4 regions of the Bradyrhizobium sp. SMVTL-02 genome follow, and region 1 is predicted to be linked to each of the others. Evidence: riboswitches for the same ligand, from Rfam matches in the RefSeq annotation. Region 1 holds a riboswitch; each other region holds the start of a gene.

Region 1 (7,390 bases):
GCGGGCGCTGGGGCTCGAACCTATTCTGGTGGACGAATTCGGCGAGCAGGATTTCGGTGACTGGACCGGCCGGCGACATGACGAGCTCGCAGCGGGCGGCGACGATGCCTACGTACAATTCTGGAGCGATCCGGCGCACCTGAGACCACCGGGCGGCGAGAGCTTTGAGGATCAGGTCGCGCGTGTCCGGCTGGGACTGTCGCGGATCGGAGCCGGATCAGCAACGCTCGTCGTGCATTCCGGCACGATCCGCGCCGCGCTGTGCACCGCGCTCGATCTCCTACCGGAGGCGGCGTTACGCTTCGTCATCGACCCGCTGTCGCTGACCCGGATCGACCGGCTCGCGAGCGGCTGGCGGGTGGTCTCGGTCAATCAGCGGGTCAGCTAGGCCTGTCAGGCACATTGGCCTCCGCAAAGGTCGCCATGTCATTGTGGAGCGCGCAGGCCGACCTCACCAGCGGCAGCGCGATGGCGGCGCCCGATCCCTCGCCGAGCCTGAGATCGAGGCTGATCAGCGGCTGCACGTTCAGCGCGCGCAGCACCAGCCGATGTCCCTGCTCCGCCGATTGATGCGAAGGCAGCAGGAATGGCTGACACGACGGGTTGAGCCGCACGGCCGCCAGCGCCGCGACCGATACGATGAAGCCGTCGATCAGCACAGGGATGCGGCGCTGCGCGGCCGCAATGATGGCGCCCGCGATCGCCGCGATCTCGAGTCCGCCGACAGCACACAGGATCTTTTCGGCCGAGGCGCCCGCAACGCCATGACGCGCAATCGCGGCATCGATCACGCGCGCCTTGTGCGCACGGCCCGCCGCATCGACGCCGGTGCCGCTGCCCGCGATCTCCTCGGCGCTGACGCCGAGCAGGCTCGCGGCGATCGCCGCTGATGTCGTGGTGTTGCCGATGCCCATCTCGCCGAAGAGCAGGAGATCAGGCTGGCTGGCCTCGGCACGCGCGACCGCGCGCTGGCCGGCTTCGAAGGCGAAGACCAGCTCTGCTGGCGTGAGCGCAGCCTCGACACTGAAATCACGGGTGCCACTGCGCGGCTTGTCGGTGACGATGCCAGGCATCGCCCCCTCCGTCAGCGTGCCGGCGTCAACGACTTCCAGGTTTGAGCCGAGCTCGCGCGCCAGCACCGAGATCGCTGCGCCGCCTGAGGCAAAATTCGCCATCATCGCGATGGTGACCGCCTGCGGATAGGCCGACACCCCCTGCGCGACGATGCCGTGATCGCCGGCGAAGATGATGATGGGTACGCACGCGGCACGCGGTTGCTCGGTCGCTTGGAGGCCGGCAAGCTCGATCGCAAGCTGCTCGAGCCGGCCGAGCGCGCCGGTCGGTTTTGTCAGTTGCGCCTGACGTGCGATCGCCGCATCGCGATGGGTCGCGGAGACATCGGGACATTTCTGGGTGACCCAGCCGGGGAGCATGCTGCCTCGCTTACGGCCTGCGCTTGAGAATGTAGCTGTCCATGATCCAGCCGTGGCGCTCGCGCGCCTCCTGCCGGAGCGCGACGATGCGCGGGCCCGCGTCAGTGAGCGCGCCGGACATGATGATCTGGTCGGGCATGCCGAGATAAGCGCCCCACCAGATATGGAGCCCTTCCGGATCGAGCGACTGGAATGCCGTGCCGCCGTCGAGCATCACCACCACCGTGTCGACGCCCTGCGGCCAGCCGCCCTCTCGCAAGCGACGGCCTGTCGTGACCAGAAACGGTTCGCCGATGTCGTTGAGCGGCAGCGCGTGCGCCGCGCACAGCGCCTGGATCGAGGTGATGCCGGGCACGACTTGGAGTGCAGGCAAGGGATCGAGCCGGCGCGCAATCCGCAGCGAGGAATCGTAAAGCGAAGGATCGCCCCAGATCAGCAGTGCGACCTTGCCGTCGCCGCCCAGATGGTTCGCGATTGTCTGCGACCATGCGGCGGCGACCGCATCATGCCAATCGTCCACGCCCTTGCGGTAATCGGCCTCCGTCGCGTCGCGCACCGGCAGGTCGAACTCGGCGATGCGCGTCGTGTTGCTGGTAAGCACGTCAGTGCAGATCGTCCGCCTGAGATCGGCGAGATCGGATTTCGCGCTTCCCTTGCGCGGGATCAGGACCAGATCGGCCGCGTTGATGGCGCAGATCGCGGCGCGCGTGAGCTGCTCGGGATCGCCGCAACCGATGCCTATCAGGGAGAGCGTGAGCATCGGGCGTACAGGGGGGCCATGACGGCCGCCCCTTGTCTCTTAAGCCGCGTTGTGCAGGCGCGGGGTGACGAGGCCCGGCGCCGTAACACCGCGCAGCCACTTCGCCAGCGCCAGCACGGCGAGATCGGCCAGCGGCTCGATCACGATGACGAGCGCGTAGGAGGCCGCGAAGGCCGCGATGTTGGCGAGGTTGCTCATGGCAAAGCCGGAGCCATAGAGCGCCCAGAACGCCACCCAGGCGATCACGCCGGCTTGGTAGGTGGTCGAGAGCGCCAGCGCCTGGCGATACCTGAGGTCGACATAGGCGGTGTTGCGGGAAATGAGCCGCGCGGCAATCGCCTGGATCGCGAACAGCGGCACCAGCAGCGTGGTGACGTTCATGCCGTATTGCGGCAGGTCGGCCGGCTCGAAGAGCACGCCTTGAAGCAGCAGGCCCAATGCGAGGCCGAAGGCTGCGGGCGCGGCGCCGAACAGCAGGAACAGGGTCGAACCGAGGATGAAGTGCACCTCGGAGACGCCGACGGGGAAGTGCGGCAGGATCTCGAAGAAGGTGAAGACGAGGCCCGTGGTGGCGAGCGTCCGCGCCGCGAATGACGTGATCCCCTGCTCGCGTACGGTCTCAGCGGCGAGCTTCAGGGCAACGCCGCCTGCGGCGATGCCGGTTGCGTAACTCAACACGAGCTTGGCGCCCGTCACGACGCCCGGTTCGATATGCATGGCTCAGTTCCTTCCTGCCGTCACACCCGACGGCCTTGGCCTCAAAACATGCACGGCCGGTCTCCTGGCTCGCGGTTCACTGGGGTTCTCCGGCCTTCCCGAACCTTGCGGTCCAGTGGCTGATCGGAGCCCCTCACCGCTTACAGTCGCGGGGGCGGCTGGGGTTTTGGGCGCCGCAACTGGGTCCGCCCATCCCCATTCCCGATTATGCTCCGGCGCTTTGCGCCGCGTCGAGCACCATGCCCCTCTTGTGTGCCTCTTTCGCATCGCAGGCGTCAAGGGGCGAACGGCGGCAGTGGCCCTCATGACGGATATTCCCCTGCCAGCGCACCGAACAGGATGACTGCGGCCGTCGAAGCCGCCCCGCCTCGTGCAAGCTGCTCGGCAAGCTCGGCAATCGTGGTGCGGACCAGCCGTTCCTCGGGTCGCCCGAGGGATTCGGCGAACAGCGCCGGGGTATCAGCGGCGAGGCCGTGGGCGATCAATTTTGCGGTAAGCGCCGGAAACGTGCGCCGGCCCATATAGACGACGGTGGTCGCCTCAGGGTCGGCCAGCGCCGCCCAGTTCAGGTTTGGCGGCAGCTCGCCAGTGACATCGGCCCCGGTGACGAACTGCACGCGGCGCGAGGTGTGCCGCCGGGTCAGCGGGATTCCCGCCTGCGCCGCGGCGACACAGGCCGAGGTGACCCCGGGAACGATCTCATAGCCGATGCCGGCTTCGCGCAGCGTCTCGATCTCCTCTTCGAGCCGGCCGAAAATGCCGGCATCGCCGGACTTCAACCGCACCACGCGCGCGCCGGTTGCCGCATAGTCGACCAGGAGGCGGTTGACATGGTGCTGCTTCGTGGAGGGCCGCCCGGCCCGCTTTCCCACCGCGACGAGATTGGTACCAGGCCGGGCGAGATCGAGGATCGCGCCGGAGGCAAGATCGTCATAGAGCACGACATCGGCCTCGCGCAGCCGCGCGGCGCCCTTCACGGTGAGGAGCTCGGGATCACCGGGGCCGGCGGAGACGAAGGAGACAAAACCGCTCACCGGTCCTCCGCGATCAGATGGAAGAACGTGCCGGTGGCGCGGCCGCGCTGCGAGCCGGTCTCGGCGATGACCGCGCCCGTTGCATCATGCACGACCGCCAGCGGCGTATCGGGCTGGGCAAGGATGGTCGAATAGTGGAACTCGTGGCCGCGCAGGCGCGCGCCCGCCCGATGTCCCGGCATCGGCGTTGCAAGTGTGGCGAGACGATAGCCCAGATGCATGCGGCGCTTGGCAAAGCTGGTCTCCAGGCCAAGCAGACCCGTCATCTCATGACGGATCCCGTCGGCATCTTTGAGGCCTGCGCCCAGCACCATATAGCCTCCGCACTCCCCGTGCACCGGCCGCGTCTCGACGAAGGCGCGCAGGCTGCTGCGAAACCGCGCATTGGCTGCGATCTTTCCTGCGTGAAGCTCGGGATAGCCGCCCGGTAGCCAGCAGACGTCGGCGCTCGCGTCGGGCACCTCATCAGCGAGCGGCGAGAATGTCGAGATCTCGGCGCCCGCCGCGCGCCAGGCCTCCAGCATATGCGGATAGACGAAGGAGAACGCCGCATCACGGGCGAGCGCGATGCGTTGCCCGGGCGGCCTCACATTCCACCCATTCGCCGTAGGTCGCGGCGACCAGCTGGCAGCGAAGCACAGCACCGCATCAAGATCGACATGCGCGGCGACGAAGCGCGCGGCCTCGTCGATCAGCTTGCCGATGTCGGCCTGCTCCTCCGCCTGCACGAGGCCGAGATGTCGTTTCGGCAGGCTGACCTCGGCGTGACGCGGCAGCGCGCCGAACACGGCGATGCCGATGTCCGCAAGCGCGCGCCGCACCAGGTCTTCGTGGCGCGGGCTGGCGACGCGATTGAGCACCACACCGGCAAGTCGCACGCCGGGCCGATAGTCGCGCAAGCCGGCAGCGATCGCCGCCGCCGTCTGCGCCTGCCCGGAGGGATCGATCACAAGGACCACCGGCCAGCCCAGCATCTCCGCGATGTCGGCCGAAGCACCGGTGCCGGAAACACCGCGCGCTGCAACGCCATCGAACAGGCCCATCGAGCCTTCGGCGAGAACAATGTCGGCATCCGTGCCGCGGCTGACGAGATGGTCGATGGTCGCGCGGTCCATCGCCCAGCTATCGACGTTGACGGAGGCGCGGCCCGTGGCGGCAGCGTGGAAAGCGGGATCGATATAGTCCGGCCCGCTCTTGAAGCACTGCACCTCGAGGCCACGATTGCGCCAGGCGCGCGCGAGCGCCAGCGTCAGCGTGGTCTTGCCGACGCCGGAGGCCGGAGCCGAGATGACGAGCGCAGCCGGCATCAGGAGACCTCCGGAAAGCGCGGTTCGGCACCGACAGGCCGATAGCGGCGATCGTAATCGGCGGCATAGAGGCGGCTGTCGTCGAAATCCGCCGCACCCAGCGTCCTGCCGACAAAGATCAGCGCGGAGCGCTCCATCTCGCCACCCACGGCAGAATCGAGTGTCGCCAACGTCGCACGGACGATGCGCTGCTCCGGCCAGCTCGCGCGCCACACGATCGCGACCGGGCAATCCGCGCCGTAATACGGCGTGAGCTCGGCGACGACGTGGTCGAGCAGATGGATCGAGAGATGAATCGCAAGCACTGCACCGGTCGCAGCGAAGGCGGCAAGCTTCTCGCCCTCGGGCATCGCGCTGGCGCGGCCAGGTGTGCGCGTCAGTACTACGGTCTGGGCAAGACCGGGCAGCGTCAGCTCGGCTTCCAGCGCCGCCGCAGCGGCAGAAAAGGACGGCACTCCAGGCGTCACAGTGAAGGGAATGCCGAGCGCGCGCAGGCGGCGGAGTTGCTCGCCCATCGCCGACCAGATCGAGAGATCGCCGGAATGCAGGCGCGCGACATCCTTCCCTTCGGCGTGCGCGGCTGCGATCTCGGTGATGATCTCATCGAGCGACTGCGGCGCGGTATTTACGATGCGCGCACCGGGCGGGCAATGCGCCAGGACGCCTTCGGGCACCAGCGAGCCGGCATAGAGACAGACCGGACAGGCCGCAATCAGGTCGCGGCCGCGCAAGGTGAGAAGATCGGCAGCGCCCGGCCCGGCACCGATGAAATGCACGGTCATGGACCGTCTCCTTGCGCGATTGCGGCGGTGGCCGTGCGATCCTGCGAGACCACGCGCGTTGCAATCAGTCGCGCGCGCGGGCCGCCAGCCGCGAGCGCCGCTGCTTCGGCAACCGATCCCGTCCCGAACTTCTCTGCGATGAGCTTCGATTGCGTGAGCGTGTCGATGCCTGCCAGCGTCTCGGCCGGAACGGCCCTGATCGGCACACCGCACTCACGTGCGAGCTGCTTCAGCGCCTCTGCGTCGGCCTTGTCGCTGACAGTTGCCATCGCCGTAAGCCCTTCGGGGCCGCCGGCGGCCAGCAGCGCCTCGCGGAGCGAAGTCAGTGTGACATCCTTTCTGAATCCGAGCCCGGCGACCTTCATCGGACGACACTCCACTGCACGACCGGGCGCGCCGCTTCCCAGGAGCGATAGCGGCCAAGCGGCGCGGCATGTGCGATCTCGGCCCGCATCAGTTCGCCGCCATGGCGCTGATGCAATTCGCTGAGCAGCGCCTCCGTCTCCAGCGTCACGGAATGTGCGACCAGCCGCGCCCCCGACACGAGCCGCGACCAGATGGCGCCGAACATCGCGTTATCGAGTCCGCCACCGATGAAGACGGCGTCCGGCACGTCAAGCGCCGCGAGCGCTTCGGGCGCGGTCTCCGTAACGACGGTGATCCGGTGCGTCAGCCCGAACGCAGCCGCATTCTTGCGGATATTCGCGGCGCGATCCTCTCGACCCTCGACTGCGATCGCCGTTCCACCGCATAGCGCCCATTCAACCGAAATAGAGCCCGAGCCGGCGCCGATGTCCCACAGCCGCTCGCCGCGACGCGGCGCCAGCGCCGAGAGTGCCAGCGCGCGCACCGGACGCTTGGTGATCTGGCCGTCATGGACGAAGAGATCGTCTGATAGTCCGGTGCTGCGGGGCATGCCTTGTGTGCCCTTCGCCTCGATGGCTACTGTAACCAGGTTTTCAGCAAGATCACCGGCAAAACTGTCCGCGCGATATTCCCTGATGCTTTCGCGCGGCCCGCCTAGCGCAGCGAGTATCCAGAAGGCCGAGGCCCCCCATCCGCGCTCGCTCAACCATTTTGCGAAATCACCTGCCGCTTTCCCATCGCGCACGAGGCAGATGATGCGCGCGCCTCGCGCAAGGTGCGGCACGAGGCGCTCGAACGGCGCGGCGTGAAGCCCGAGGCAGACCGTGGATTCGAGACGCCAGCCCAGGCGCGCCGCGGCGAGCGAGAACGTCGATGGCGCGGAGTGCGCGATCCACTCGCGGGCCTGCAGCTTCTCGGCAAGGCTCGTGCCGGCGCCATGCCAGAACGGATCGCCGGAGGCCAGCACCACCGTCGGCCTGCCGCGGCAGCT
Region 2 (7,390 bases), 1.3 Mb from region 1:
CTCTCCGGAACTGTCACAAAGGAGGGTGGTCGAAAGGACCACCCTCCTTGCCGCTATGCTCTCATCAGGTAGATGCATTCAAGGCACTCGTCGAACCAACCTAAAGCGTACCGGTGTACGGAGTGGTGGTGCGGATGGTGGTCTTGATCTCAGCGATCTTCTTCTTCATCACGTTCTCCTTTCCTTCTCTGGCACGCCAGACCAAGCGAAAGTGCGGCCAGTCGTGTAGGAAAAGAATAGTGAGTTGCTGCGCCAATCCGCAGCGAGATTCCTTGACTGTCGCTATCAAAAAAATTGGAAGTGCGGCTCAGATGGCGCTAGCAAAAAGACCCGATCTGGCGCTTGGACCGTTGTGACTGGAGGCTCGGCTTTGTCGCGTGGGCCCCAGACGAGCTGCGGCAACCGCCATCGATTGACGCAATTCTGCCTAACCAGTGACTGAAATCCTCGATTTGTTACTCCCGCTCCCGGCGTCCGCAGCAAAGCGTCGTGCCTCGCGCTCGAGGATGCGGTTGGCATCTAGCGATCTGACCGGTGTGGCGAAATCGCGCGGGATGTCGCCAGAGAGTTGCAGCATCAGATAGCGGCCGCAGCAGACGCGGAGGAACGAGGAAAAGTTCTCCACATTCTTCCGGTCCTCCAGCAATTCTTCATGCAGCCGGTCCAGGAGCTGCGAGAGTGTCATGCCATCGCGCTGCGCGATCTCCTCCAGAATCCGCCAGTAAAGGTTCTCCAAGCGGATGCTGGTGGAGAAACCGCGCATTCGCACGGACTTCAGCCGGGTCTGCCAAAGCTCCGCATCCGCATTGACAAAGAGCCTGCACATGGGCGCCGCCTCAGGCAGCAGAAAGAGCCGGGTCACAGTCTATCACCCCGCCCTGCGCCCGTACCTACGCTCATTCACGTCGTCAAGCCGAACGATCATGCGGCGCGGCGCAGGCCGGAATGGCTGATCGTCGTCCCCAGAACGGCAAGAAATTGCGATAGCCACGCGGGGTGAGCCGGCCAAGCCGGCGCGCTGACCAGATTGCGATCTGTCACGGCGCCATTAATTGGGATCTCGGCATAAACGCCGCCGGCAAGTTCGACCTCGATGCGGCAGGCCGGATAGGCCGAACAGGTGCGCCCCTTCAGCACGTCGGCGCCCGCAAGGAGCTGCGCCGCATGACAGATTGCGGCGACGGGCTTCTCAGCAGCGAAGAAGTATCTAACCAGCTCGATCACCCGTCCATCGGTGCGAAGGTATTCGGGAGCTCGGCCCCCCGGGATCACGAGCGCGTCATAAGATGAGGAATCGATTTCGGCGAACGTGGTATTGATCGTGAAGTTGTGGCCGCGCTTTTCGCTGTAGGTCTGCTGGCCTTCGAAATCATGGATCGACGTTGCGATTGTGTCGCCTGCGGCCTTGCCGGGGCAGACGGCATGAACCGTGTGTCCGACGGCGAGGAGGGCCTGGAACGGGACCATTATTTCGTAGTCCTCACCAAAATCCCCGACGATCATCAGAATGCGCTTGCCATTCATGCATTATCCTCCGAACTTAGGTTCCAACGCTCGCTCTTTGCGCGGTCTGAGGATACAGACGCCGGACGAGACTTGGTGTTAACCCGTTAACGCAGTCGAGCGAGCGGCACGTGCACGCTGTCGTCGGATTGTACGCGGAAAGATGAGCAATATCCGCGCGCTTTGTCACAAGCTATCTTCACACGGTGCAGACTTTCATATCTCGACCAGGGGCTCCAAGGAAGCGTACGTCCCGCCGCGCCTGAATCTCAGGGACTTGAGCTTTGCCCGCTCGTGCGCCGCCGCTCACCCAAATCGTCGCCTGCCAGACTCCGTCCGCATAGCTGAGCCCTCGGCGGATAGACGACATCACCGCGGGCGAGCGCGGGAACGACGTCAAGATTGCGTGCAAAAATCTACGAGCCTCATCAGCTGTTGACAGCGCGTCCCGAATATCACTACATATCGTCATCACGGTCCGCTTGATCGCAAGATTTAGTGGCTAAGAGGGAAGCCGGTGAACTGCGCCTTGTGCGCGGAATTCCGGCGCTGCCCCCGCAACTGTCAGCAGCGAGCTGCTTCCGAACGACGTCACTGGTGCGACTGCGCCGGGAAGACAGGAAGTGCAACGACCTGCGAGCCAGGAGACCTGCCGTGACGACCAGAACGTCCACGGGCGGGGTGTCCGGCGGTCGCTTACACGCACCGTCCGGCAACATATCTGCCGGCGCTGCGTCAGCGTCCTTCCTTATCGCCCCGTTCAAACACAACGCGCATCACGGGGCCTATTGATGTCACTGAACCTACACGACGCGGACAATGCGTCCGCTGCCATTATCCAGTCGCGTCCGCGAACGCTCGCGCCAAGCGAGCCGACCATGCAGATCATTCGCCGTAACGGCAAGGTCACCCCATTTGACTCCCCCAAGATCGGGTTGGCCATGACCAAGGCCTTTCTGGCCGTCGAAGGTACCACGGCGGCCGCCTCTCGCCGCGTGCATGAGAGCGTTGTGCAATTGACCGACGAGGTCGTCGCTGCGCTCATGCGGCGCGCGGGCGAAGGACGCACCTTCCATATCGAGGATGTTCAAGATCAGGTCGAACTCGCCTTGATGCGCAGTGAGAACCACAAGGTTGCGCGCGCTTATGTGTTGTATCGCGAAGAGCGCGCGCGTCAGCGCGCCGAGGACGCGGCCGCGCAGCCGGCGCCCGCCGGCGCTCCGGCGCTTCACGTCACCCTGACGGACGGTTCCCGTGTCGGTCTGGATACCAATCGCCTCGCGCTGATCATCGGCGAAGCCTGCGCCGGCCTCGATGGCGTCTCTGTGGAGCCCGTGCTGGCCGAGACCAGGCGCAATCTCTACGACGGCATCAGCCAGGACGAGCTGGCGCTGGCTTCGATCATGGCAGCGCGTACCCTCGTCGAGCACGAGCCAAACTATTCTTACGTCAGCGCGCGTTTGCTGCTCGACAAGCTCCGCGGCGAGGTGCTCTCGCACGTTCATGGTGTTGCGACGTCGGCCTCGCAAGCCGACATGGCGACGCTCTATGCCGAATACTTTCCGGCCTATGTGAGGGTCGGGATCAACGCCGAGCTGCTCGATCCCGAACTTGCCCGCTTCGATCTCGACAGGATCGCCGCAGCGCTGAAGCCGGAACGGGACCTAAACTTCCAGTTCCTAGGTCTTCAGACGCTTTACGACCGCTATTTCCTACATCAGCACGGCAAGCGAATCGAGCTGCCGCAGGCTTTCTTCATGCGGGTTGCGATGGGGCTGGCGCTGCGCGAGATTGATCGCGAGGCAAAGGCGATCGAGTTCTACGATCTCTTGTCATCGTTCGACTTCATGGCCTCGACACCCACGCTGTTTAATTCTGGCACGCTGCGTCCGCAGCTGTCGTCCTGCTTCCTCACCACCGTCGCCGATGACCTTGACGGCATTTTCAAGTCGATCAAGGACAATGCGCTGCTCGCCAAATATTCGGGTGGCCTCGGCAACGACTGGACGCCAGTTCGCGGCCTAGGCGCTCACATCAAGGGCACCAATGGCGAGAGCCAGGGCATCATCCCGTTCCTCAAAGTCGCCAACGACACTGCGATCGCCGTCAACCAGGGTGGAAAGCGCAAGGGCGCGGTCTGCGCTTACCTTGAGACCTGGCACGTCGACATCGAGGAATTCCTCGACCTCCGCAAGAACACCGGCGATGACCGCCGCCGGACGCACGACATGAACACCGCAAACTGGATTCCGGACCTGTTCATGCAGCGCGTCGACGCCGACGGCGAGTGGACGCTGTTCTCGCCGGATGAGACGCCGGACCTGCATGACCTCTACGGCGAGGCATTCAGGACCGCGTACGAGGCCTATGAAGCCAGAGCCAAGGACGGCGGGATACGCCTCTTCAAGACGGTGCGAGCTACCGACCTCTGGCGTCGCATGCTGACCATGCTATTCGAGACCGGCCACCCCTGGATCGCCTTCAAAGACCCCTGCAACTTGCGTTCGCCACAGCGCCACATGGGCGTGATCCATTCCTCGAATCTGTGCACCGAGATCACGCTGAACACTTCGGCCGACGAAGTCGCCGTCTGCAATCTGGGCTCCGTCAACCTGCTTAGTCATGTCGGCCCCGACGGCATCGACGAGGCAAAACTGAAGCGGACGGTGACGACCGCCGTCCGGATGCTCGACAACGTCATTGACATCAATTTCTACACCATCCCGGAGGCGCGCCGGTCCAACATGCGTCACCGGCCGGTCGGTCTCGGCCTGATGGGCTTTCAGGAGGCGCTTCAGGTCCAGCGCATCCCGATCGCATCGGATGCGGCAGTCACGTTCGCGGATATCAGCATGGAGGCGATTTCCTTCCACGCCATCGAGGCGTCCTCAGATCTCGCAAGCGAGCGCGGACGCTATCCAAGCTTCGAAGGCTCGCTCTGGTCGAAAGGTATTTTGCCGTTCGACTCTATCCAACTTCTTAACGATGCCCGCGGCGGACTCGATCTCGACCGCTCTTCGACGCTGCCCTGGGATCGCCTACGCGAGAAGGTCGTCGCTGGCGGAATGCGCAACTCAAACGTCATGGCAATCGCGCCGACAGCGACCATCTCCAACATCTGCGGCGTGTCGCAGTCGATCGAGCCAAATTATCAAAATCTCTTCGTCAAATCGAACATGTCCGGGGACTTCACGGTCGTGAACGAGCTCCTGGTCCGCGACCTTAAGGCCCGCGGCCTGTGGGATGAGGTGATGGTCTCCGACCTGAAATATTTCGACGGCAGCGTCGGCCAGATCGATCGGGTGCCCGACGATCTCAAGAACCTTTATGCGACAGCATTTGAGGTGGACAGCTCTTGGCTGATTGAAGCGGCTGCGCGCCGGCAAAAATGGATCGACCAGTCGCAGTCGCTCAACCTCTACATCGCCAATCCATCCGGCAAAAAGCTCGATGCGCTTTACCGGTTGGCTTGGCGCCGTGGACTGAAGACGACCTACTATCTGCGATCTCACGGTGCCACCCATGTCGAGAAATCGACCCTGAAGGGAACTGACGGCAAGCTCAACGCCGTCTCGGCCAAGGCGGCGATCTCGTACGCGCCGATCGTGGTCCCCGCCGCGATTGCGGGGCCGGACTTCGACGGCATGACGGCCTGCCGGATCAACGATCCCGAATGCGAAGCCTGCCAGTAAGGAGATGACGATGCTTGATTGGTCCAATACCGAAACGATGGCTACGGCGGCTCCCGCCGCCCCAAACCCCACCACCACCCGGCCTCAAAAGACGCGGCTCAAGCTCGAGGTGGCCGATCCGACGGGGCTCGGTGTGATCGACCGCGCCGGCGGCCGCGTATCGGTCGATGAGAAACAGATGATCAACTGCCGGGCCGACGTCAACCAGCTCCTGCCGCTGAAGTACAAATGGGCCTGGGAAAAATATCTGTCCGCTTGCAACAATCACTGGATGCCGACCGAAGTCTCGATGCAGTCTGATATCGCTTTGTGGAAGTCGCGCAACGGGCTGACGGAGGACGAGCGGCGCACGATAAAGCGCAATCTCGGCTTCTTCGCCGCTTCGGAATCGCTCGTCGCCAACAACATCGTGATGGCGATCTATCGCCATCTCACCAATCCCGAGTGCCGGCAGTACCTCTTGCGGCAGGCCTTCGAGGAGGCAGTCCACACCCATACCTTCCAGTACATCGTCGAAAGCCTTGGGCTAGATGAGGGCGAGCTATTCAACATGTACCGCGAGGTGCCCTCGATCACCGACAAGGCGGCTTGGGCGCTCAAGCACACGCAGCACCTCGCCGATCCGTCGTTCGAGACCGGCACGCCGGACGATGGCCGCGCCTTCCTGCGCGATCTCGTTGCCTTCTACGTCGTGTTCGAAGGCATGTGGTTCTACACCGGATTTGCTCAGATCCTGTCGCTCGGCCGCCGCAACAAGATGGTCGGCATCGCCGAACAGTATCAGTACATCCTGCGCGACGAGAGCATTCATCTGAATTTCGGCATCGATGTCATTAACCAGATCAAGATCGAGAACCCGCATCTGTGGACACCCGCATTACAGGATGAGATTCGCGGCATGCTTCGTGACGCAACAGAGCTCGAAGCCGCATACGGCCGCGATACGATGCCGCGGGGCTTCCTTGGTCTGAATTCGGCTCTGTGCGAGCAGTACATGCATTTCATCGCTAACCGGCGCTGCGCACAGATCGGGCTTTCGCCTGTATTCGCCGAAGTCGAGAACCCGTTCCCCTGGATGTCGGAGACGATGGACCTGAAGAAAGAGAAAAACTTCTTCGAGACTCGCGTCATCGAATATCAGAACGGAGGCGCGTTGAATTGGGAATGACCTGACACAGGGCGATCTCTGGCGGAGGCCTCGCAACGTTCGCGAGGCCCTTCGGCGCTTTATGCACGCCAACGAAAGCGAAAGCTTTGCAGAAGATCGCCAAGCGGTCCCTGCTCTAAGACTTCGTGACTGGTCGTCATTGACTCACTCCGCCGTGCTCGTCGAAACATCGGCAGCGCGGCGCAAGACCGAGTGCACCTCTTTCTGCTCCAGCAATCGACGATCAATAGCGACCTCGAGAAACGATCGATGTTCATCGTGCGCCGCCCGCATGATTGCGGCCACGTTTGCGTAGCCGAACTCGGGCACCAGCGCTGCTGCTAGTGCAGACGACGCGAGCAGATTTTGCTGGCACCGCTCCTCATTGACCGTGAGCGAGCGCACACACCGCTCGAAGATGGTCGCTGAACGTTGGAGAAGAGTGATGGAATCGATCAGGCGATCGCAGACCAGCATGCCGTAGCAATTGATCTCCAGCAGTCCCTGTTGGCAGGCCATTGCTATGGCAGCGTCGTTCCCGGAGATAGCAAACGCTGCCTGGCATACCGCTATTGGAACAACTGGATTCACCTTGCCGGGCATAATCGACGATCCAGCCTGCATCGCAGGCAAGGCAATTTCTCCGACAGCACCGACAGGGCCTGACGATAGCACGATGAGGTCGTTGGCTATCTTCCAGAAGGAGTTTGCGGAATTTCGGAGTTCAGCTGACAACCGGGCACACGCGTCTAAGTTCTGCATGCCGTCGAATGGATCGGCCGCGGGTTTGATCTCGTCGCCAATCAAAGCTGACAAATGGCGGAAAACGGCCCATTTGTAGCCTGGTCTCGCGTTTAATCCGGTACCGACCGCGGTACCCCCGAGCGGAACGACCAAGAGTTGGCGCCGTAACTCGTCGACGTGCTTCGCATGGCGTTCTATGACTGCCTGATATCCCCCGAACGTCTGACCGAATAGCATCGGAACGGCATCCTGCAAACATGTCCGGCCAAGCCGCAGGGTTTGGGAATGCTCCCTCTTCTTCTCC
Region 3 (7,390 bases), 1.3 Mb from region 1:
GACTTCGGTGCGGACCTGCTAAAGGAGATTGCGGTAAAATCGGCTTAAGGCGCGATCCCTACGAGTGTGCGCAAAACAGGCCCAGGCGCCCCGCGTTCGAACCTTGGCCCACCGATACGTCAACCTGCCTAAACTTCCAATGGTTAAACGAGCCTGAACAGGTACGCCATTCAGGCTCGGCAGGGATCGATCTCGAGGTCGACATCAAATCAGCTTTGGGAGCGACCGTCGGCGCATGATAAAGTAGGATAAAAGATTAGCGTGATGCGTTTCTTCACTTGTCACGCGCAAGTCATGTCATTTGCGGTTCTTTGTATTCGAGAGCTTCTCGCCTGCACCGCTCTTGGCCGCCTCTCCGCTAACGGAAGGCAGTTTCGACTTGTCGCCGCTTGCAAAGGTAAAAGTGTCCGCGCCGGCGCTGATTCCATTCCATGCCACCGGTTCGGCGAGTGAAAGTAGCCAGAGCCCCTGAAATCCCGATGCAGCGTTCAGCTGCCCGGTCCACACCGTTGTCGAGCCGCAGCCCACAAAATTTACAGAAAAGCTGATCGCCGCGCCGCTATTGGTCTGCGCGAGCCAGCCCGTCAACGCCTGAGGAATACCTTCATCGCAGCTATTGCTCGCATTGTTCGTGTAAGTGCCGGAAATCGCACCTGTGTTTGAATTATAATTGTCGACCGCTAGCGTTGAGCCGTATTGGTTGGTCCAGGTCCAGATCGGTTGCGCCGCTGCAGGCGCCGCTAGAAGTAGACCTAGGCAGGCTGCACCCATCCAGTTCGTCAGTTTCCACTTTGCTTCAGACATTTCCGACTCCATATCGCTCCAGCAGCGGAGCGGACTAAGTCATAAAACTTTTTAAGAACAATTTAAACGAGTGATTGGATTGATAGCGCTAACAGGTTGAATGTGATTGACGCCTGGCTTCAGCTCTCGGGGCGGTGTGGTGCGGTTCAGACGCGAGCAGCCAAATCGCAACTGTGAAATGGACCCGCGGAGCGGGACCGCTTGAACCGGTTTGTTAGTTGGAAACTGACCGCTCCTGATCCTTTCTATCACGCTGCCAGAGACTCTGTCTGCTGCTGTTGCTGTGGGCATGTGGTCAACGCGTCAGCGTTGTCCACCATGTCCACAGCCTTCGCGGCCTGCATCCGTTCGCGCCAGACCGCCATCGGCGTGCGATAGCCGAGGGACTGATGAAGGCGACGATCATTGTAGAAGGCGATCCAGCTCGCGATCCCTGCCTTGGCCTCGCGGCCGTCGGCATAGCCCTTGAGATAGATGTCCTCATGCTTGAGAGACCGCCACAGCCGCTCGATGAAGACGTTGTCCATCCAACGACCGCGGCCATCCATGGAGATCTTGATCTTTGCGGCCGCCAGCGCGCCGGTGAAGGCCACGCTGGTGAACTGGCTGCCCTGGTCGGTGTTGAAAATCTCCGGCGTGCCGTACTTCGCCAGCGCCTCTTCCAGAGCCGCCACGCAGAACGAGACGTCCATCGTGTTCGATAACCGCCACGCCAGAACCGCACGGCTCGCCCAGTCGATGATGGCGACGAGATAAAGAAAGCCGCGGCCGATGGGCAGATACGTGATGTCGGCCGCCCACACCTGGTTTGGCCGGTCGATCGTCATGTTGCGCAGCAGATAGGGATAGATCTTGTGGCCCGGTGCCGGCTTTGTCGTGTTCGGCCTTGGTCCCAGCGCCGCGATGCCCATCTTGCGCATCAACCGCTGCACACGCTTGCGATTGACCTGAAGCCCCTCAGCCTTCAGCATCGCGGTCATTCGCCGCGAGCCCAGGAACGGCCAGGCGGTGAATAGCTCGTCGAGGCGCCGCATCAGGGCGAGGTCGTTGTCGTTGGCCGGCCGTGGCGGCCGGTAGACCCCAGAGCGGGCGATACCAAGCAACATGCATTGCCGGCGAATCGACAGCGCCATGTCGGCGCGATCGAGCATTCCTCGACGGTCCGGCGTGCTCATCTTCCGGACCTCCGCGCTAAAAAATCGCGCTCGACTGTCAGTTGTCCAATCTTGGCGTGCAGCTTCTCGATCTCTCGTTCGCGAGCGTCCTCGCTCTCCCGCCCGACACCCGCGTCAAAGGCCCGGGCCGCCTGGTCCAGTAGCTGCTTCTTCCAGGCATAGATCTGGTTCGGGTGAACCTCATAGCGCTGGGCCAGATCGGCCACCGTCGTCTGCTCCCGCACGGCTTCCAGCGCGATCTTTGCCTTCAGTGCCGCGTCGATCTTGCGTCTCGTCTTCGTTGTCATCATGCGCTCCGTCTATCAAACGGAGCAGCCCCTTCCAACTAAGCACGTGGTCCCACAATCGGGGTCCATTTCAACTGGGCCGGCCCTTGGTTGAATTGTCGTTAGCTCGGCACCACGTACCCGCGCCAGTCTTCATGTCCTCCAGTTCAGCGCCCCGCGTCTGTCTAGGTACATATGGCCACCGCGGAAGTGGGACACAGTCCAAATGCGGCTCACTGTGACTTGATGCGTCAGATGCAATCGACGCTCGTGGCGCTTCGGCTGTATGTGATCATTCGCGGTCGCGAATGCTGCCGGACGCGCCGTCAACCTGCTAGGCGCCACCCACTCAGCGCCTAGAGGGGGAAACCCATTGGGAAGCTTCGTCAAACATACCGTTTAACCGCTAGCTACCCTGGCATCAGGACGCCTTGCGCATTTCGCGGGCCGCTGCAACCATGTTGACGAGCGCCGGACGGACTTCGGTCCATTTGCGGGTCTTTAGGCCGCAATCCGGATTGATCCAGAGCTGTGAGTCCGAGAGTCGTCGGCGGGCCCGCGCGATGAGATCCCCCATCTCGGCAGCTTCGGGAACCCGCGGCGAGTGGATGTCATAGACGCCGGGGCCGATGTCGTTTGGATATTTGAAGGCAGTGAATGCATCGAGCAGCTCCATCTTAGAACGGGACGTTTCGATGGAGATGACATCTGCGTCCATCGCGGCAATTGCATCGATGATGGCGTTGAACTCCGAATAGCACATATGGGTATGGATCTGCGTCGCATCGGCAACACCGGAGGAACAGAGGCGGAAGCTCTCCACGGCCCAGTCGAGATAAGACTTCCAATCGGAACGCCGGAGGGGCAAACCTTCGCGTAGCGCGGCCTCATCGATCTGGATCATGGTTGCGCCGGCCTTTTCCAGGTCGGCAACCTCGTCACGGATCGCGAGCGCGATCTGACGGCAGGCCTCGCTGCGCGGAATATCGTCACGGACAAACGACCAATTCAGGATCGTCACCGGCCCGGTAAGCATGGCCTTCATCGGCTTTCTGGTTAGCGACTGCGCGTAGCGCCACCATTCGATGGTCATCGGCTTCGGCCGCGAGACATCGCCGAACAGAATCGGCGGACGAACGTAACGTGAGCCGTAAGACTGCACCCAGCCATGTTTAGTGAACACGAAGCCGGAGAGCTGCTCAGCGAAATACTGCACCATATCGTTGCGCTCGAACTCGCCGTGAACAAGAACGTCGAGCCCAATCTCCTCCTGCCACAGGACCGCGCGAGCCGTTTCCTCCTTCAGGAAGTCTTCATATTCCGCCTTGGTCAACTCTCCATGAGCATGGGCGGCGCGGGCGTTGCGTACTTCGGTGGTCTGTGGGAACGACCCGATCGTGGTCGTGGGGAAAAGCGGCAGGCCGAAGCGCTTGCGCTGAACCTCGCTACGGGTCGCAAAAGCGTCGTTGCGCCGGCACATAGCCTCGTCAATCGCCTCCGTCCGCTGGACGACGGCCCTGTCATGTATCTTCGGCGATGCCCGGCGAGTTTTCGCTGCGAGGTCTGATTCTGAAAGTGCGGCAGAGGCATTTCTGTCGCCTGCAAGCGCTTTCGCCAAGGTCGCGAGCTCGTCGATCTTCTGGACCGAGAAGGCAAGCCACCTCTTCACGTCCGAATCGAGATCGGTCTCGAGCTCAACGTCGATTGGGACATGCAAGAGCGAGCAAGAGGGGGCGAGCTGCACGCGATCCTTGCCGAACTTTGCAATGAAAGGTTTGAGCCGCTCAACCAGGACCGACAGATTCGAGCGCCACACGTTCCGGCCGTCGATGACCCCGAGCGAAAGCACGAGGTCCGCGCGGGCGCCAAATTCAATTTGGCTCAATTGTTGGGGGGCGCGAACCAGATCGACGTGCAGGCCGGCCACGGGCAATCCCAGAGCCGTCGCCAGGTTGTCACCGATCGCTCCGAAATAAGTTGCAAGCATGATCTTGATGCCAGGCACCTCCTCAGCGAGACGCCCATAGGCGCGCCGGAGCGCATTCCGCGTAGTCTCGTCGAGATCAAGCACCAAATAGGGCTCATCAAGCTGGACCCACTCGGCTCCACGTTTCGCCAGTTCCTTGAGAACCTCGACATAGACGGGCACTAGGCTCTCAAGAAGCGAAATCGGATCAAAGGTTGGATCCGAGCTCTTGCCGAGCTTCAGAAACGTAACCGGTCCGACCAAGACAGGGCGCGTTTGATAGCCAAGGGCTTTCGCTTCCTCATATTCCTCGATCGGTTTGCGGGAGGAAAGCCTGAAGGTCTGTCCTTTATGGAATTCGGGCACCATGTAGTGGTAGTTGGTATCGAACCACTTGGTCATCTCCTGCGCAGCGACGCCATGATCTTGCGCGTGACCGCTGTTCACATCGTGTTCCTTGTCTTGCGAGCCCCGTGCCATGGCGAAATAGGTCTTCAGCGATACGGGACCGCCGTCCCAGCCATACGCCTCAGGAATGGCGCCAACCATGACGCTCGTATCGAGAACCTGGTCGTAGAGTGAAAAGTCGTTCGACGGAATCACGGTAACGCCAAGCGAGTTCTGACGCGCCCAATTGGCGACGCGAAGACCGGCCGTTGCTTCGAGAAGCTGCGAGTTGCCGATCTTGCCGGCCCAATAGCCTTCGAGCGTCAGCTTGAGCTCACGGCGTGGTCCGATACGCGGCGTGCCGAGTGTTGCGACAGGAAGTGAAAGAAGAGACATAGCTTTAACCCCATTGTGTGGGGGCAAAGGCCATGGCGGAAACGCAGGCAGGAGGCCGCGAAAGCGAGGCCCGCTACTAGGCGTACCACCGGACACCCCGCCCGTGGACGAACACGTTGTCGGGGCAGGTCTCCTGGCTCGCGGGTCATCGCCTGCATCCGGCCTTCCCGAAGCTTCTGCTTCAGTGACACGTTTGGATGCGGGCTCGCCGCTTACAGTTGCGGGGGCAGCGCCGGCATTACTTCAATCCTGAACGGATCGAGAGCGCACCGGCTTCCCTCTTAGCTCCAGATCGAACGCTGGAGAACCTCGACGCCTCCGATTATCTGCAACAGAAGCGATACGTCAACCCTGAGATCGTCTTTGCTGCGGCAAGAAAGCTCTTACCAATGGAAGTATCGAGGTCACCGACCACAGCGGCGTGAAGCATTGCGCGCCTTCCCACTTTAACGATGCGTGTGGTCGTCACGCCGTCAGGTGCGATCGCGCCCTGTAGATGTTTACTAGCCCTTGTCGTCCACGCTGTGCTGTTGTCGGCTAGATGTATCGTGCAGCTCCGAACTCCGCCGCTGTACGCGCAAATCGGCCATTGTTCTCTGACTCTTGCGCCTCGAGAAGAAGTGAAGAGAGGCTTCCGCTTCTTGTCGCTTCAGTGTCACTATCGCCGATTTGCGGCTCTTTGCGCTGCAGCTTCAGCTTTTCACACCGGTCAACTACCAGTTCTGGCAATTGATCAATCCGACAGTTCTCGCCAACTTAGATCAAGATCGTAGCGAAGCCGCACCAATAAGTCGGAGCTCGCTTTAGGAGCGTAGCAGGAACTCGACGCTGTCACCATTACTCTGGCAGATTCCGTATGCGGAAGCCGGCAAATTGGAGATTTCGAGCCATGACTGCCACGGTCTTGTCGGATGGCGTCGCTCCTCGCAGCGACGTCGTCAAATGCGCAGCGCGCATCGGCGCAGAAATCCGAAATGTCAAGCTATCGGGCGATTTGCCGGAGCAGACAATCGGCTCGATCAACGAGTTGCTATTGGAGCACAAGGTCATCTTCTTTCGCGACCAAGGGCACCTCGACGATGCGGAGCAAGAGCGATTTGCCCTTCGTTTCGGGAAGTTGGCACCTCATCCGACGCTCGGTGCGATCAAAGGCACGGCGTCGATCATCGAGCTTGATTCCGCGCGCGCCGGTAGCCGGGCCGACTTGTGGCACACCGATGGAACCTTCGTCGATGCCTACCCCAAGATTGCGGTACTGCGAAGTCTCGTGATGCCACCATTTGGTGGCGATACGGTCTGGTCGAACACCGTTACGGCGTACCTCGACCTAGCGCCGCCGCTGCAACGGCTTGCAGACAAGCTCTGGGCGGTTCACAGCAACGCCTTTGACTACGCAATATTGCCCCACGTCAGCGAGCTCGACAAAAAACATCTGGACGAAATCTTCACGAGAACGATCTATCAGACTGAGCATCCCGTGGTGCGCGTGCATCCCGAGACCGGTGAACGCGCGCTAGTGCTTGGCGCTCTGGTGCAAAATTTTGTTGGTCTTCCAAAATACGACGGTCAGAAGCTGTTTGATCTCTTTCAGTCTCATATCACGGCCCTCGAGAATACCGTGCGGTGGCGCTGGAAGGAAGGCGATGTCGCGATCTGGGACAATCGCGCCACGCAACATTATGCGGTGAACGACTACGGCGACCAGCATCGTCTCGTTCGTCGCGCAACGGTCGTCGGCGAAGTGCCCGTTAGCATCGATGGAAAGAGCAGCGTAACCCGCGTAAAAGCCTCCAAGGAACCGGCCGCGAAGGTCGCCTAGCGGGGTTACAACGTTGCTCGCGGTAGCCTGCTTCGCCACACATTCAAACATGAATGTCTTGCTGCGAGTACTCGAATAAAAGCCGAGCCGCACCTAGCCCTGAGAGGCGCGCCATCGAGTTCAGCAGCTGCGCGCGCAGTGCAACAATTTCATTGGAGCAGTAAGCCGTATCTTCGGCTCCTCTCCGACGTGTTGAGCTCGAAAGTGCGCTCGTTGGGAGCGCGGCTTTCGAAGAAACCTCTCGAAGGTGTTTACGCGCAACCTTTGCCTACACACACGCCGATCTCACGGTCTGGTTGTTCATCCGCTATGGTCTCAATTGTTGCCGAGCTGCCGCCAGGACTTTCGCAGTCACAATCGACAGGCTTCTGTTCACTTTGCGGCGGGCGCTTTCGGCGTCCTCTAATCTCTAGATGATTCGAAGCACCGAGGCTGGAGAGATGAGCGCCGATTTGATCTCGTGCCATCGGACCTGAGGGCGCGAATCGAGAAGCAATGCACTGAGGCTCATGTCACCTACCAACCCTAACAATTGATGCGGATGTCGGACGCATGGCATTCGTGAACAGCGAGGGTC
Region 4 (7,390 bases), 3.4 Mb from region 1:
CTGATGCGTTGAGGATTGACGCACGTAAAGAATCGCCTTGCGCGCGAGATGATGAGGCCTGACTTTGTCACAGATCATGACCGACCTCCTTTGCGCGCGGCGTTGCCGTCGCCGCAGCGTGGTCGAGGATTAACTGCGTGATCAGACTCGTCAGGACCGCCCGTACTTCCGCCGGCAGCTCCGACCATGCCGGCGCGCCGATGGCGCTGTTCAACAGGCCGCTCCCGAACAGGTCCATCTGCCGCTGCAATCGCGGTTTTTGATTGTGTCGGCATCCGCTCCCTGGCATTGCCGTCTGGCGTGACATGAGTCGCTCCCCGATTCTGGTGGTGAGAGCCTTTGGATGCGCCAGAAACCAGGACAGCTGATGGCGTTCGATCCTTCAACGCCAGATCGAGAAGCGCAGAAAGCGCGGTAAGTGCATCGATGCTAACAAGCGGATGAGCTGTCAAAGGCTCAGCGTCAGGGCATGCCGTCCGCTCGAACATCCATGCTGGAACTTCCAGCCAACGATCTGCTTGCGCGCCGTCCAGGTTGCAGCGGAAAACGACATCGTCAGCCTTATCGACGGTCCCATGAACGCAAACTCGGCGACCAAACCAAGGATGATGCCGATAAAGAACCTCGCGAAAAACGGTCCTGTGGGCATTCTTAAACGTTGTTGTACAATGGCCGGCGTCCTCACTCGAGCCTTGACGGCGGCACTCCGGATCAAGCCTACTTCAACTCGCTGCCGCTCCGCATGGCAGCCTAACCACGGCAGACGCTCCACCTATCAACGCGGAAATTCTGTCCAAACAACCGGGGCCAGCTCTGTTCCGAACTGGTCCAATTCATCCGAGCGACTTACACGCCAAGCGTCGGCTCATACAGCGTGACGGACGGTTGCCCAATCGTGTGGCGGATCGAACAATTTTAGCTCCTGTGGTTGTGCCTCCAAGCGGCGCCTCAGAAATCGCCCATTAATGCGCCCTTTCCAACAACGCGCCGACCAGTCTTGATTGATCTCGCCGCCTGCCACGATCAGCATGAGCGGCTCCTTCACGCGGCGAGCAATGCGCCGCAGCGTAGCCGAGTCCAGATCGCTCATTGCCGCGGCGCCACCGGATGCGAGTGCCAATCGCCGAGGTAATCAACGTCACCCGCGGTATCCTGAAAAGCCCGCCGAATCTCCGCGACCTGCCAAGCGTGATCGGGCACGAAACAGTGTCGCCCGTGAAGGGCGTGCGGGCCGGACTGCGAAGGTCGATTACCACCCGGTCTTTCCCCGCGCGCCAGCCGAGAAGAACTCCGCCATTCTCGAGGGGGACAAATTCGCAAGCAAGTTTGCACATTGCCCGCATCACGTGCGAAGAAAGCAAGACGTTCATTCCCCGGCCCAACAGCGTGGATGTGGGGGGGCAATCAAATGCTCCCAGCGTGGCAGCACACGTACTCCGTTTTGGCCTTGCAGTGTCAGGATAGACACTTGCCAGGTGCCGGGGTCGTACTTTCCTTCTGAGAGCAATCCGACCGCACTGCGAACGACTTCAAGCGATACTTCTTGCAGATCAAAGCCTCCTCCGGTGAATGTAGGCGCATTGCACCCTAACGGCGTGACGATTCCGGTATTATCGAGACGCGGTTTGGACATATGTTTCTCGTCCTTCCGATGTTCATGGAGGCAAACCAAGCAGCTTTTGGAATCGTGAACAAAGCGCGCGACCACGCCGCCTGCGAGCCCGACGGTCGCGTAGCCCATCACATAAGGCACTTTCGGTTTGGAAAGTGATTCCCCGAGCCAAGCCCCCGCCAGGGCGAGGGGTAGAGACTCGACGGGAGGCACTTACAGCGGACATCGCCGGGTCGACGCGATCGAATCATGAAGCGTTTCAAATCGTCCCGTCAGGCTCAACTTTTCTGTCAGTTCATGCTCAGGTCGCGAACCTTTTCCACATCCTCTCTCTCGGAGCCGTCACTGCCGATTTCCGTCGTGTTTCGCGCGAGCGAGCCTTTGCGACTTGGCGCGAGATCTCCACGACAAGCGCTCGCCGAACCTTGACCTCGGGGCTGCTCCAATTCGTTAACTTGACGGCGCCGCCTTGACGAATCTCTGCGAGCGGTGCCTATATGTAGTCCGTCACGGTCTTCCAATCCGCATCTCGTAGGATGGAAGCTAAGAGGGAACCCGGTGCGCCGGCAACGGCTATTCCGAGGCTGCCCCCGCAACTGTAAGCGGCGAGCGGTTGTCATCATGGTCACTGGCGCGACAGCGCTGGGAAGGCCGACAGCCCCAGCGACCCGCGAGCCAGGAGACCTGCCGCGACTGAACGAAAGTCCTCGGGCGGGGTGCCCCGGTGGGGCGCTTGCAGCCGGGCACACTTGCCAGCTCTCCTCGCAAGTCGTCCGCGCGGCCCCGGCGCCTAACATCGCGGGGTTGCCGATGTCGCCGTCTTACGATTTCGATCAGCGTGGTCATCTCGTCGCGCCACCGAGTGTGCGGCCGCGCCTAGCGCAGGCGAAGCCTGCGGCGCCTGAGCCGTGTCTGGTGCCCCTTTCGCCATCGCCGGCTCCGCTGCCGTGGCCCCTCGCGCCATCGCCAAAGCCGGCCGACCTCACGCTCGATCCGTCGCGCGACGACTTGTTGACGTCGTTCGGCAAGCTGACGCTGACCGACCGTTATCTGCTCGCCGGCGAAACTTACCAGGACATGTTCGGGCGGGTGTCTTGCGCTTTCGCGGACGATGTTGCGCATGCCCAACGTCTCTATGATGCGATGTCCCGGCTATGGTTCATGCCGGCCACACCGGTGCTCTCCAACGGCGGGACCACGCGCGGCCTGCCGATCTCCTGCTTCCTCAACTCGGTGGCGGACTCGCTCGAAGGCATCGTCGGTACCTGGAACGAGAACGTCTGGCTTGCTTCCAACGGCGGCGGCATCGGCACCTACTGGGGCAATGTTCGCTCGATCGGCGAGAAGGTGAAGGGCGGCGTCACTTCAGGCATCATCCCGTTCATCCACGTCATGGACGGCCTGACGCTGGCGATCAGCCAGGGCTCGTTGCGGCGCGGCTCGGCGGCGGTCTATCTCGATATCCACCATCCCGAGATCGAGGAGTTCCTCGAGATTCGCAAGGCGTCCGGCGACTTCAACCGAAAGAGCTTCAACCTGCATCACGGCGTCAACGTCACCGATGAGTTCATGCGTGCCGTGGGCGCCGGCACCGCATTCGCTCTACGGAGCCCGAAGACTAACGAGGTCGTCCGCCAGATCGATGCCCGCCAGCTGTGGCAACGCATCCTTGAGAACCGGCTCCAGACTGGCGAGCCTTATCTCTTGTTCATCGACACCGTAAACCGCGCGCTCCCCAAGCATCAGCGCGAGCTGGGCCTCAAGGTCTCGACTTCCAACCTGTGCAGCGAAATTACCCTGCCGACCGGCATCGATCATCGCGACGAGGAGCGCACCGCGGTCTGCTGTCTGTCGTCGCTCAACCTCGAGACCTGGGACCAGTGGAGTGAGGAGCCCACCTTCATCGAGGATGTCATGCGCTTCCTCGACAACGTGCTCAGCCACTTCATCACGGTGGCGCCGGACGGCATGAAGCGTGCCCGCTACGCTGCCCTGCGTGAGCGCTCCGTCGGCCTCGGCGTCATGGGCTTCCACTCTTTCCTGCAGGCCAAGGGCATTCCAATGGAAAGTGTCATGGCCAAGTCGTTCAATCTGAACATGTTCCGAAAAATCCGTCGCGACGCCGACGCGGCATCCGTGACGCTCGCGCGCGAGCGTGGTCCGTGCCCGGATGCCCTGGAACGCGGCGTGATGGCGCGTTTCAGCCATAAGATCGCGATCGCGCCGACCGCCTCGATCAGCATCATCTGCGGCGGCACCAGCGCCTGCGTCGAGCCAATCCCGGCCAACATCTACACCCATAAGACATTGTCCGGCGCCATCTCGGTGCGTAATCCGCATCTCGCCAAAGTGCTTGCGGCGAAGGGCGCCGACACTTCGGCGATGTGGCAGTCGATTATAGCACACGAAGGGTCGGTGGCCCGTCTCGACATCTTGTCGGAGCACGAGAAAGCGATCTTTCGCACCGCTTTCGAGATCGACCAGCGCTGGATCGTCGAGCTTGCCGCCGACCGCGCCCCGTTCATCTGCCAAAGCCAGTCGATCAACCTCTATCTCCCAGCCGATGTCGATAAATGGGACCTTCACATGCTGCACTGGACGGCATGGCAGTGCGGATTGAAAAGCCTCTACTACTGCCGCTCAAAGTCTATCTCGCGCGCGGCGTTCGCTGGCAAGATCGGCGACAGCGACAAGGTGGCGGCGCCGCAGCCACAGCGTACTGATTATGAGGAGTGCCTTGCATGTCAGTGATCGATCTTTCGGCCGTCGATCCGCGTACGCTGATCGGCAAGGGACGAGTGGGGCTGCTCGACGCGACCGGAACCTATGATGTCGATCGCTACGCCTGGGCTTACGAGTTCTGGAAGCGCCAGCAGCAGACCCATTGGATGGGCGAGGAGGTGCCGCTCGGCGCCGACCTCAAGGACTGGGCGTCGGACCGCGTCACCGCCAGCGAATGCGCGCTGCTCACCCAAATCTTTCGTTTCTTCACTCAGTCGGACATCGAGGTCGGGGACAACTATCTCAAGCGCTACATCCCGATCTTCCAGCCGCTCACTGTTCAGATGATGATGGCGGCCTTCAGCAACATGGAGACGGTTCATATCGACGCCTATGCGCTGCTGCTCAAGACGCTCGGCATGCCCAAGTCCGAGTTTGAGGCATTCCGCGGCTATGCCGAGATGCGCGCCAAGGCGGACTACATGCACGAGTTCGGCGTCGACAGCGTGGCCGATGTCGCTCGGACCTTGGCGATGTTCGGCGCCTTCACCGAAGGCATGGCGTTGTTCGCGAGCTTCGCCATGCTGCTCAACTTCCCGCGCCACAACAAGATGAACGGCATGGGACAGATCGTAAGCTGGTCAGTGCGCGACGAGAGTCTGCATTGTGAGGGTATCATCAAGCTGTTTCACGAATGGCACCGCGAAACCGGCGCGGTGACGCGCGCTGTCCGTGACGACATCGTCGACGTCGCCAAGACCATGGTGAAGCTGGAGGAGAACTTCGTCGATCTCGCCTTCGGCCTCGGCAAGATCGAGGGCATGCGAGCTGAGCAGATCCACGCCTACGTCCGCTATGTCGCCGACTGGCGACTGACCCAGCTGCGGATTGCCCCGGTCTTCGGCTTCTTCGAGGCCAAGGAGGGCGGATTCACCCAGCTCAAGGCGCATCCATTGCCGTGGCTTGTCGAGATTCTCAATGGTGTCGAGCACGCCAATTTCTTCGAGCAGCGCGCCACGGAGTACTCCAAGGCGGCAAGCCGCGGCAGCTGGGACGGCGAAAACGGGGTGTGGGCGGCTTTCGGCCGTATCTAGCCCATCTTTATTGATGAATGGCCTGTGGGTGGCTGCGAGGCGAGTGTGGTTTAACCCGCTGATGGGACGTCAGATTCGGTTGCTGAGACCAATTCTGCGCTGACATCATCGAGGCAACCACACCGGCCATGGTCGACGATACGATTCTGCCCTTCCTGTTTCCAGCCGTCAGGCGCAAGACGATCACAGCCGCCTTTGATGGTGGGCGGCTGTTTTCAGCGGCTATGATGTGGAGGGCTCTACGACCCGAATCCGCTCGAATGCGACAAGGGACCAGAGGACTTCTCGTTCCGTCGATTCATAGCACCCGAAGGATCATTGAAATCACTTGGCTGCGTCCAAAAGGCGCCATCAATGCGGGGCAGGGGCCCTTGCCGGCCCGGCTTAGATGCGTTCAGGCTAAGGCAGGAGGCTTGGAGATTTTGAGTGATGACGGTGCTGTCGATGAGCCGGGCTGAGATCGACCGGGTGCATGTGTTGCGGGATGTTGTGGCGGAACGGATTGCAGTGCGATGGCAGCGCAACTGCTTCCGGTCACATCGCGGCAGGCATTCCGGCTGCTGAAGGCCTATCGGATCGGAGGTCCTGCGGCACTGCTGTCGAAGAAGCGTGGCAAGCCGAGCAACCGAGCCTATCCGGCGGCGTCCCCACCATCGACCGCGCCTCCGGCGGGTCGAACATAGGGCGATCAGGCCAGCCTAGCTGTCCTCTCACCGATGACATTTCTAGTCTAGTGGTAGACCGTATGTCCGGCTCTCGGGTGAGGTGGCTCGCCCTACACTGCGCGTCCGAGGATCGGCTCGGGCGTACCGAGCCGATCCTCATCACAGGAGGACGAGCCGTGGCAGATTATAGAGAAGCATTTGTCGGAATCGATGTAGCCAAGCTGAGAAATGCCGTCGCGATTGCGGATGCAGGCCGGGAGGGGGAGGTTCGGTTCTTCGGTGAGGTGGATGCTTCCACCACCAACATGCGCCGCGTCATAGGGCGGATTGCCAACCGGTTTGACCACGTCCACTTCTGTTACGAAGCCGGCCCAACTGGCTACGGTCTATATCGCCTGATCCGGTCGCTCGGCCACGAATGCACGGTGGTAGCGCCATCGCTAATCCCGAGGAAGCCGGGCGATCGTGTGAAGACCAACCGCCGGGATGCCGCTTCTCTCGCGCGGCTGCGACGCGCCGGCGAGCTAACGGCAGTCACATCTACCGGCCGGAGTGCCGCCGCAGCGCGAAGCAATCGTGCGATCTCGTCCGCACTATAGAATAAGGCGATCGCCGCTTGACGACAGCGTGGCCGAGTGCATCCGCCGCTGGAACCTGATGGCGCGGATTCTCGGCATGCATCGCCAGCGCGAACCGCCGCGCGGTAAGCAACCGGTTGCGGCGCTGCTCCGCTGACGGCGCTCGTGCGGCCCATGCCAGGACCCGGGCACTTCTGATGTGCCGGTCGCCGTGCTCCTCGGCGAAGCTGACGTAGCCCTTCAGCAGGATTTGCTGGACACGGAACTGAAACCCAGCGACTGCTGCTGGTCCACATATTTGGCCAGATGGCCTTCGGCTTCGATCTCGATGCCCCCGACATCCTGCGAACACATCGGCCGCCGCTTCCTGAAGCTGGGCCTTCCACTGCGTGATCTGGTTCGGTGCACGTCGACTCTCCAGGGTCAGCTCCCCGATCTTGGCGGCCAACGGGTTGCTGCGGCAGTACTTTCCGAAAGGCACAGACCTGAGCATCCACAGCGCCGGAACGAGATATCGCTGTAGCAGCGGCCCTCAACGCCCGGCCCTCTTTTGCCACGCCTGACATCCTCAAGCCGACGGTCGCCCTTACAACAACAGCCCGATCATGAAGCGGGTCTCGATCCCCGGCCGACCATTCTCGCTGTAGAGCGGCGCGATCTCGCCGCCGATCCAGTCCCAATCAACCTTGCCGGGGAGCACCTCCCAACCCCTGCAATCTC

Evidence for each region. A riboswitch is a leader RNA that binds a small molecule or an ion and turns the genes downstream of it on or off. The one in region 1 is predicted to bind cobalamin.
Region 2: it holds a riboswitch for cobalamin, as region 1 does, so the genes downstream of both, ACNJYB_RS07910 (ribonucleoside-diphosphate reductase subunit alpha) here and ACNJYB_RS13680 (energy-coupling factor ABC transporter permease) in region 1, are expected to answer to the same signal.
Region 3: it holds a riboswitch for cobalamin, as region 1 does, so the genes downstream of both, metE (5-methyltetrahydropteroyltriglutamate--homocysteine S-methyltransferase) here and ACNJYB_RS13680 (energy-coupling factor ABC transporter permease) in region 1, are expected to answer to the same signal.
Region 4: it holds a riboswitch for cobalamin, as region 1 does, so the genes downstream of both, ACNJYB_RS37995 (ribonucleoside-diphosphate reductase subunit alpha) here and ACNJYB_RS13680 (energy-coupling factor ABC transporter permease) in region 1, are expected to answer to the same signal.

What each region holds. Positions count from the first base shown of each region.
Region 1 covers NZ_CP182469.1:2,940,447-2,947,836, reverse strand. Annotated here, with positions in the region: gene ACNJYB_RS13695 (histidine phosphatase family protein) at 1-388, shown strand, start outside; gene cobT (nicotinate-nucleotide--dimethylbenzimidazole phosphoribosyltransferase) at 381-1,433, opposite strand; gene cobF (precorrin-6A synthase (deacetylating)) at 1,444-2,193, opposite strand; gene ACNJYB_RS13680 (energy-coupling factor ABC transporter permease) at 2,233-2,910, opposite strand; cobalamin riboswitch at 2,948-3,167, opposite strand; gene cobA (uroporphyrinogen-III C-methyltransferase) at 3,213-3,944, opposite strand; gene ACNJYB_RS13670 (cobyrinate a,c-diamide synthase) at 3,941-5,251, opposite strand; gene cobM (precorrin-4 C(11)-methyltransferase) at 5,251-6,033, opposite strand; gene ACNJYB_RS13660 (cobalamin biosynthesis protein) at 6,030-6,398, opposite strand; gene cbiE (precorrin-6y C5,15-methyltransferase (decarboxylating) subunit CbiE) at 6,395-7,390, opposite strand, start outside.
Region 2 covers NZ_CP182469.1:1,688,400-1,695,789, reverse strand. Annotated here, with positions in the region: gene ACNJYB_RS07925 (hypothetical protein) at 101-256, opposite strand; gene ACNJYB_RS07920 (ribbon-helix-helix domain-containing protein) at 428-826, opposite strand; gene ACNJYB_RS07915 (DJ-1/PfpI family protein) at 922-1,524, opposite strand; cobalamin riboswitch at 1,961-2,174, shown strand; gene ACNJYB_RS07910 (ribonucleoside-diphosphate reductase subunit alpha) at 2,295-5,195, shown strand; gene ACNJYB_RS07905 (ribonucleotide-diphosphate reductase subunit beta) at 5,206-6,363, shown strand; gene ACNJYB_RS07900 (aspartate ammonia-lyase) at 6,508-7,390, opposite strand, start outside.
Region 3 covers NZ_CP182469.1:1,678,527-1,685,916, forward strand. Annotated here, with positions in the region: gene ACNJYB_RS07875 (avidin/streptavidin family protein) at 298-804, opposite strand; one part of gene ACNJYB_RS07880 (IS3 family transposase) at 1,053-1,990, opposite strand; one part of gene ACNJYB_RS07880 (IS3 family transposase) at 1,990-2,266, opposite strand; gene metE (5-methyltetrahydropteroyltriglutamate--homocysteine S-methyltransferase) at 2,667-4,994, opposite strand; cobalamin riboswitch at 5,101-5,321, opposite strand; gene ACNJYB_RS07890 (TauD/TfdA dioxygenase family protein) at 5,884-6,813, shown strand.
Region 4 covers NZ_CP182469.1:7,926,294-7,933,683, reverse strand. Annotated here, with positions in the region: gene ACNJYB_RS38015 (recombinase family protein) at 1-78, opposite strand, end outside; gene ACNJYB_RS38010 (hypothetical protein) at 68-307, opposite strand; gene ACNJYB_RS38005 (hypothetical protein) at 866-1,090, opposite strand; partial or broken gene ACNJYB_RS38000 (hypothetical protein) at 1,847-2,085, shown strand; cobalamin riboswitch at 2,106-2,318, shown strand; gene ACNJYB_RS37995 (ribonucleoside-diphosphate reductase subunit alpha) at 2,528-4,363, shown strand; gene ACNJYB_RS37990 (ribonucleotide-diphosphate reductase subunit beta) at 4,354-5,427, shown strand; partial or broken gene ACNJYB_RS37985 (IS110 family transposase) at 6,269-6,628, shown strand; partial or broken gene ACNJYB_RS37980 (IS30 family transposase) at 7,117-7,279, shown strand.